Regions from separate parts of the Paenibacillus violae genome, predicted to be linked through region 1. Evidence: predicted binding sites of a transcription regulator. Region 1 holds the regulator's gene; the other holds the start of a gene.
What was found. Region 1 encodes LexA, which represses DNA repair genes until DNA is damaged. Its sites were predicted from a motif close to CGAACATATGTTCG; they were not measured.

Region 1 (4,377 bases):
TGTTGTTCGCTGCAAGGTGAAGTATCGGGACTGGTATAAGTCAGGAGCCATGCGGCTACCGGTATTCGAAGAGTTTATTGTTTAGGAGATGGTATAATGGAATATAGAGTAATGCACAAGAAAACAGGCGAGGAAAGTACGCTTAGTTATCTTGATGTGAATGATATGCTATATGACGATGCTGGGAAGATCATTGTATTTGATACAAGCATGGAAGCTTATATTTTGCTCGACAATGAATAATAATTACTCGATAAAATAGGGGAGGGGGAGCGCCCCCAAAAACGCCCCTAATCTGCCCCCAAATACTCCAAAACATTACGTATTGTTGCGGAATGAAATTCTTTCTTCTATAATAAGAGTGTGATGTAGCAGAGCATTACAGAGTGAAACTGGTTTATGTACATAAACCGCACCCAAGTACACCAATGGGAAAGAGATCAATATCTGTCCTTGTATTAAGATCATTAGCAACGTTTGAAAACTAGATAAGATAGCCCGTCATGATTCAGGCGCGTCCTGAACTGATGGGCTTTTTCATGCGAAGGAGCAGGAACTCATATGGATAACTTTTTAGTCAACTTAGAGAAATATGCGGAATTAGTGGTAAAAATTGGCGTTAATTTGACCAAAGGTCAAGACCTAATGATTGAGTCGCCGATCGAATGCTTGGACTTGACGCGCCTCATTGTTAAGAAGGCTTATGAGGCTGGAGCGAACTATGTGCAGGTGAATTGGCAAGATGATTTCCTGACGCGTGCGCGCTTAGAGACGGCTCATGATGATGCACTCGACTACTACCCAGTGTGGTACACGGATATGTTGGAGCGTTTTGTTGAGAATGGCGGCGCACTTCTGAATATTAAGGTGCCGGATCCAGATTTGTACGCCGGCATTGAACCTGGTGTGATTTCCAGAGCTTCCAAAGCTATGGCAACAGCACGGTCAAAATATCAAAAATATGTAAGAACGAGCACGTTCAGCTGGTGCTTAATTAAAGCTCCGACTGCTGCTTGGGCTTCCAAAGTGTACGCGGATCTTCCTGAAGAAGAGCGGATGGATGCGATGTGGGACGCTATTTTCCGGTTCAATCGTGTGTATGAAAACGATCCGGTTAGCGCATGGCGTGCACATATTGAGCAGTTGAAGCGCGTTCGCAAGGTGCTGAACGATAAGCAATATGCAGCGTTGCAATATCGGGCCGCTGGGACAGATTTGCGCGTAGAGCTGCCAGATGGCCATATTTGGCTTGGAGGGGATAAGGCGAACGCAAGAGGGATTCGCTTTGTTGCGAATATGCCGACGGAAGAAGTATTTACGATGCCCAAACGGACAGGTGTTAACGGGACGGTTACAAGTACCATGCCGCTGAATGTGAATGGCGCATTGGTTGATAAGTTTTCGTTCAAGTTTGAAGATGGTAAGGTCGTAGATTATAAAGCAGAGGTCGGCCATGAGCATTTGACCAGGTTATTGGAAATGGACGAAGGGGCTCGCTATTTAGGCGAAGTCGCACTTGTTCCCTATGATTCGCCGATATCCAATCTAAAACGGATTTTTTACAATACAGGCATTGATGAAAATGCCTCTTGTCACCTTGCTTTGGGCAGCTGTTATCCGATCAATATGAAGGATGGGGCTTCTTTATCCAACGAGGAGCTGAAAGTAAGAGGCGGGAACACAAGTCTGATCCACGTGGATTTCATGATCGGGACGGCTGATCTAGAGATTGACGGTGTGCTTCAGGATGGCAGTTTGGAGCCTATTTTCCGTCAGGGGAATTTGGCGCTTGCGTTTTAGAAAAAGCGTGAGTAAACACGAACCTTTGACCAGTAAAAAAACCGAGGGACAAAATGTCCTTCGGTTTTTTTGTTCTATAGGGGGAACTAAACTCCCTTATTTGTAAGAAAAAGCACCTTTTGGAGACGCCTTAGCTGGATTTGGGATTGGTGTGTACAAATGCTACACAAAAAGGACCGTCAGGATAGTTCACCTGACGGTCCTTCTTAGTCTTACATATCGCGGAATAATCCAATGACACGCCCTAGAATCGTAACATTTTTCAAGAGAATTGGCTTCAAAGCAGAGTTTTCCGGTTGAAGACGGATATGATCCTTCTCTTTGTAAAAACGTTTGACCGTAGCTTCGTCGTCTTCCGTCATCGCGACAACGATGTCACCGTTGTTCGCTGTCTGTTGCTGCTTGACGATGACATAATCGCCGTTATGTATGCCGGCTTCGATCATACTGTCTCCCATGACGCTAAGCATAAACACATTGTTATCTCCGACCATGCTGACTGGAAGAGGGAAGTAGTCTTCGATGTTCTCTGTCGCCGTAATCGGCACCCCAGCGGTTACTTTACCTACGAGCGGAACACGTGCAACGGAAACAGCGAAATGAGTCTCGGCACCGTCTAAGCCAAGAATCTCGATAGCCCGAGGTTTTGTTGGATCTCGACGAATCAAACCTTTCTTCTCAAGACGCTCCAAATGCCCGTGAACGGTTGAACTGGAGGCTAGTCCGACAGCCTCGCCGATCTCACGTACGGAAGGCGGGTAACCCTTATCTTTCACTTCGTTCTTAATGTATTCTAAAATAGCTTGTTGACGCTGTGAAATCTTACTCAATAGTTATCACTCCAATACTGGGAATCATTACCCAAAGTATAACATAGAACCCGAGTTCGTACAAACATAAGTTCGAATAAATCGTTGACTCAAACGTATGTTCGTGTTATTCTAAAAACAGAACAAATGTTTGGGGGATGATTACTCATGTATATGGCCTACTCACACACTACAAATTCACGCACACCTCATAGATTAACTACCGCGTCCAAAGGGATTGCAAGCAAATTACGCAATACGAAAACAATCATTCGGTTTCTTTTCATTGCATTAATTCTGGGGACTGTGTTCTCATTCGGTGCCATGGTACAAGCTTATGCAGCGGCGTCTTCGCCGACGAGCAGCTTATCAAATCACGCTGAGACCAAGAAAGTTATTCAGGAGCAAGTTGTCATTCAAGAGGGGGATACGCTCTGGGGCATTGCGACAGCTCATAAGAAAAATGGAGAGAACATTCGTTCCTATATAGATGAGATTAAGACGAAAAATCATTTAACTACGAGCTCCTTGAAAGAAGGACAGGTTTTATTGCTCCCTTAATCATTGCTTTCCTATGGAATGGAAATAGACTAATAGAGGCTAGGAATTATTCCTATGCCTCTTTTTGTTGTTTTCTTGACATTCCACTAGAGGGATGGCAAAGTAATAGTCATATTGAATTTTTGAACTGGAGGATCACTATGAGTGACAGTATGGAAAAAAACATCGAACGCATTAATGAGCTTGCTCGTAAAGCGAAAACCGTTGGCTTAACGGATGCGGAAATCGATGAACGAAATGAACTGAGAAAAAAATATATTGAGGCTTTCCGAGGCAATCTTAAAGTTCAACTTGATTCCATCAAGTTCACGGACGAAGAGTAGTTGCTTTTTCACATAGAAACAACATTCAAAGGGGAAATGAATGATGACGTTGAAGGCTGTACTTTTTGATTTAGACGATACGCTCTTGTGGGATGACCGCAGTGTACAAGAAGCTTTTGAAGCTACTTGCGCGGAAGCAGCCAAACACGCGGCGGTGAATCCAGTAGAATTGGAAGTCGCTGTTCGTAAAGAAGCCCGTGCTTTATACGAATCCTATGAACCTTTTCCGTTCACCAAGATGATTGGTATTAATCCGTTTGAAGGACTTTGGGCTAATTTCACGCAAGGTGAAAATGAGAATTTTCGCAAGTTGGAAGCATTAGCGCCAGGCTATCGCACGGAAGCGTGGACCCGTGGACTTCGCGCGTTAGGCGTAGAAGATTCAGAGCTAGGCTACAAGCTCGGCGAGCTTTTTCCTGCTGAACGCCGCAAGCGACCATACGTTTATGAAGAAACGTTCCGTGTGTTGGATGCATTGAAGGGTAACTACAAGCTGCTTCTCCTAACAAACGGATCGCCTGATCTTCAAAAAGAAAAATTAGCTGGCGTACCAGCTATTACGTCCTATTTCGATCATATTGTCATTTCCGGGGAATTTGGTGTGGGTAAACCGGACGTTTCTATTTTCCACCATGCGCTGGAACTTCTGGGGATCAAACCGGAAGAAGGGATCATGATCGGTGATAAATTGACGACAGATATCCTTGGTTCCGGACGTGTAGGCATGCGCAATATTTGGATCAATCATCATGGCCTACAAAGTGGAGACGAGATTGTTCCTGCTAATGAGGTATCGCGCTTAGAGGAAGTTTTACAGATTATCGCTAATGCTGAATAGAGCATAACGAAAAGCCCAACGGCGGTTTGGACAAGGAGTCCTGCGC
Region 2 (4,377 bases), on a different contig from region 1:
CTTCGTCACTACGGCCCCCGTGTACCCTCTGCGCATTAGAAAAGCTGCCGTCTTTCTCTTCTTGTCAAAAAGCTCACCTGAAGTTTGCTTCCATTTCGTTTGAGCAAGTTTCATGGCTCCAGCTATTTCATCTTCCTGATTGATGTTCTCCATTGCATGTTTAACCAATTCTTTATCGATACCTTTTTGCTGCAGCTCTTGACGAACGAGGTTGCGGCCTTTCTTTTGAGAAATAATCCGGCTGTCCGTCCACATTTTAGCAAATTCTTCATCATTCAGATAATTTTGCGAAGCTAACTTCTCAATCACCCATTCGATAATGGGTGGTTCATAACCAGATTCTTTGAGCTTGCGTTTCAACTCGCTCGATGAATGCGGTCGCCGGCCAATCGCTCGCAAAGCCTTCATATACGCATTATTCTGCTCTTCATCTTGAATGATTCTCTCCATATCTTGGAGATCTACACTCTCTCCTTTTACTAACCGATGCTTAATCAGAATGTCTTCGTGAACGGAAAACGCGTACTCTTCATTCAAAAATATATTATAGCGGTGCTTCCCCCGCTTCTGTTTCTCTACTAGTGTGATGATAGACATCTGCTGTTCTTCCTGCTCCAAGCTTTCTAGCCCCTTTCATGCACGAAAGCACCCTAACCTAAGGTTTAAGGTGCTTTCACGGTATCATATCATCGAATCTTACTCGAAAGCCGCTTCTAACTCATCGTCTTCCTCGTCTACATTTGGCCCGACAGCAACAATCAAATTGCTGTTTTCACGGATTTTTTGTTCGATTGTTTCGGCAATTGCTTTGTTATCTTTCAAGAATTGCTTTGCATTTTCACGACCTTGGCCTAAACGCTCACCCTCATAGGAATACCAAGCTCCGCTTTTATTCACGATATCCATCTCAGTTGCGATATCAATGATACTGCCTTCACGTGAGATTCCTTCACCGTACATAATATCTACTTCCGCTTGTTTGAACGGAGGAGCTACTTTATTCTTAACGACCTTAATTCTCGTGCGGTTACCGACCATATCGTTACCTTGCTTGATCGTTTCTATGCGACGAACATCCAGTCGAACGGAGGAATAAAACTTCAGTGCACGGCCACCAGGCGTTGTCTCCGGGTTTCCAAACATAACGCCGACCTTCTCACGCAACTGGTTAATGAAAATCGCAATAACCTTGGATTTGTTAATTGCACCAGATAGCTTACGAAGTGCTTGAGACATCAGACGTGCTTGCAGACCCACGTGAGAGTCTCCCATTTCGCCTTCGATCTCTGCTTTAGGTACTAGTGCCGCTACAGAGTCAATAACGATAATATCAACCGCGCCGCTTCTTACAAGCGCTTCTGCGATCTCTAGTGCTTGCTCACCAGTGTCAGGTTGAGAGAGCAACAGCTCATCTATGTTAATGCCTAGCTTACTTGCATAAGAAGGATCCAAAGCGTGCTCTGCATCGATAAATGCAGCTTGTCCGCCAACCTTTTGGACTTCAGCGATCGCATGTAAAGCTACTGTTGTTTTACCTGAGGACTCAGGTCCGTATACTTCAATAATTCTTCCGCGTGGGAATCCACCTATTCCTAGAGCAATATCAAGGGCTAACGCTCCGCTTGAAATCGTTTCAACTTGCATATGCGTTGACTCTCCAAGCTTCATGATGGAGCCTTTACCGAATTGTTTCTCAATTTGTCGTAATGCATTATCAAGTGCTGCGCGACGGTCTGTCAAAACACTCACTTCCTTCTATCATTATAGGTATATGATAACTTGTTTCGGGGTGTTTGCCAAGTACTTTTTCGAACATACATTCGACTTTTTCGCGAACAAACAAAAAACCGCAACAAAGTTATCGCTTTGTTACGGTTCTTCCGTTAACACTTATTTGATTATATGCGAACTCTAGCTTTCTTTCAACTGTTTCCAAAGGTGGTAGAGCGCGCTCTTCGCGGATCTGTGTTTAATCGATTCCCGATTGCCGGAAAGCTGCAGCGTAATGACTTGTGTCTCCGCGTTCTTTTGCGCAAATCCTATATACACAAGCCCGACAGGCTTGCCTTCAGACGAACCAGGACCGGCTACACCGGTTACGGAAATGCCAAAGTCACTCCCCGTTGTCGTGAGCAAGTTCTCTGCTAAGATAACCGCTGTTTCGCTGCTAACGGCACCTGGCGCGCCTTCACCTTCCAGCACATCCATAGGAACACCGAGAAGTTTATGTTTTAGCGCATTGGAATAACAGATAATCCCCCCCAGGAAAGAGCTCGAACTCCCGGGTATTGAAGTTATTAAATCACTGAGCAAACCGCCTGTGCAGCTCTCAGCAACTGCAAGCGACAACTTGCGTTCATCCAGCATTTTCAAAACTATCGTTTCAATCGGTACGTCTTGATCCGCGTAAATATGCTGGCCTAAACGGCTTCTAATCTCTTGTTCAGTCGCAAACAGTTTACGCTCGCCCTCTTCCGCCGTTTGCGCGCGGGTCGTCAGACGAATCGTCACTTCGCCTTCTTTGGCATATGGAGCAATGGTTGGGTCCGATTGTGCCTGAATCAAATCAATTAATTGATGCTCTAAATTAGATTCACCGATGCCGGCAAATTTAAGCATTTTGGAATAAAGCGGAACTTCATCATGCATAACCGCATGCAGCCAAGGAACCGCATAATTGGTAAACATGGGCTTCATTTCTTTGGGCGGGCCAGGCAGAAGAATGAAATGAGTTCCTTCAAACGTGAAGGCAACACCTACCGCTAGTCCTGTTTCGTTATGTAATGGATCACTGCCCTCAAGCATTAACGCTTGACGCCTGTTGCTTTCAACCATATGTATGCCGCGTGATTGAAACATCTGGGTGATTGCGTTCATGGACGGCTCATGAATGATTAACTGACGACCTACGTAAGCCGCTAGGACATCTTTTGTTAGGTCATCCTGTGTAGGTCCCAAACCACCTGTGCAGATGACCACGTCGGCTCTGGAAGCGGCTAACGTGAGGCTTTCCAGCAATCTCTGCTCATTATCACCCACTACGGTTTGGAAATATATATCCACACCAATTGCGGCGCACTCCCTAGAAAGAAATTGAGCGTTCGTATTCGCAATTTGTCCAAGCAAGAGCTCTGTTCCAACAGCAACGATTTCTGCTTTCATCCCAGCATCCTCCTAGAATAGAAAAAAACCAATAGGATGACCTATTGTGTCTTTTCTGAAAAGTCTATGACATGTTTATTTTTCACAAAATACTCGATACCTGAGTAGACCGTAATGATGGCCGCTGCCCAACTTGCTATGACATCAAAAGGAAAATCTACAAACGTAAACGGAAAATTATTGATAAGTAGCGCTATGATGGCTGTAATCTGAGCTGCCGTCTTTGCTTTTCCCCACTTACTAGCCGCCATCACTGTGCCTTCCAGCAGAGCAATTTGGCGAAGACCAGTTACAGCCCATTCTCTACTGATAATAACAATGACGATCCAAGCATCTACTTTACCCATTTCCACTAGTGAAACGAGCACAGCCGTAACAAGCAGCTTATCCGCCAAGGGATCAAGCAGCTTGCCTAAATTGGTTACTAGATTGCGTTTTCTGGCAATATAACCATCTAAACTATCTGTGCTCGCTGCAATAATGAAAATAGTAGCAGCAATAATTTGATTATACGTAATGCTAAATTCCTCAATCCGTATATGAGGGAATTTCACCTTAATCAACAGAAAAAACATGATGATCGGTACTAGTAAAATCCTCGCCACGGTGATGCGGTTGGCCAGGTTCATGCAATTACCTCCCCAGATAAGTCAAACTCATAAGAGTGGGTAATACGAACTTTGGCGAGTTCACCGATCGTTAGTTTACCATTCGATACGAATACCTCCCCATCGATCTCGGGAGCATCAAATTGAGAACGCCCAATATACACATCACTTCTACCATCGTACCGCTCAATCAGTACATCAATTTCTTGACCGATACGGCGTCCGCCGCGGATATTCGAAATTTCTCTTTGGATTTCCATGATCGCATTCGCACGATACTCTTTCACATCATCAGGCACTTGATTCGGCAAACGTGCCGCCGGAGTATCATCTTCTTTGGAATAAGCAAAAACGCCAAGGCGATCGAACTGTACATCTCGAACAAATTGTTTCAAGTTCTCGAAATCTTCTTCCGTTTCTCCCGGGAACCCTACAATAAGTGAAGTCCGAAGCGCAACATCCGGGATCGATTCGCGAATTTTGCGAACCAACTCACGGGTATCCTTTTGACGGCCAGGTCTACGCATACGTTTAAGAATAGAATCTTCGCTGTGTTGAAGCGGCATATCGATGTATTTACATACTTTCGGGTTCGTCGCCATCACTT

Region 2: the regulator LexA is predicted to act here: its motif matches at 1,810-1,823, upstream of recA (recombinase RecA).

What each region holds. Positions count from the first base shown of each region.
Region 1 is NZ_JAWCUD010000001.1:857,054-861,430, forward strand. It holds gene RQP52_RS03715 (ATP-dependent DNA ligase) at 1-85, shown strand, start outside; gene RQP52_RS03720 (hypothetical protein) at 97-243, shown strand; gene RQP52_RS03725 (aminopeptidase) at 562-1,800, shown strand; gene lexA (transcriptional repressor LexA) at 2,013-2,630, opposite strand; gene RQP52_RS03735 (LysM peptidoglycan-binding domain-containing protein) at 2,778-3,170, shown strand; gene RQP52_RS03740 (DUF896 domain-containing protein) at 3,311-3,493, shown strand; gene RQP52_RS03745 (HAD family hydrolase) at 3,537-4,331, shown strand.
Region 2 is NZ_JAWCUD010000002.1:512,690-517,066, forward strand. It holds gene RQP52_RS09275 (regulatory protein RecX) at 1-618, opposite strand, end outside; gene recA (recombinase RecA) at 697-1,740, opposite strand; gene RQP52_RS09285 (competence/damage-inducible protein A) at 1,912-3,162, opposite strand; gene pgsA (CDP-diacylglycerol--glycerol-3-phosphate 3-phosphatidyltransferase) at 3,204-3,791, opposite strand; gene rimO (30S ribosomal protein S12 methylthiotransferase RimO) at 3,788-4,377, opposite strand, start outside.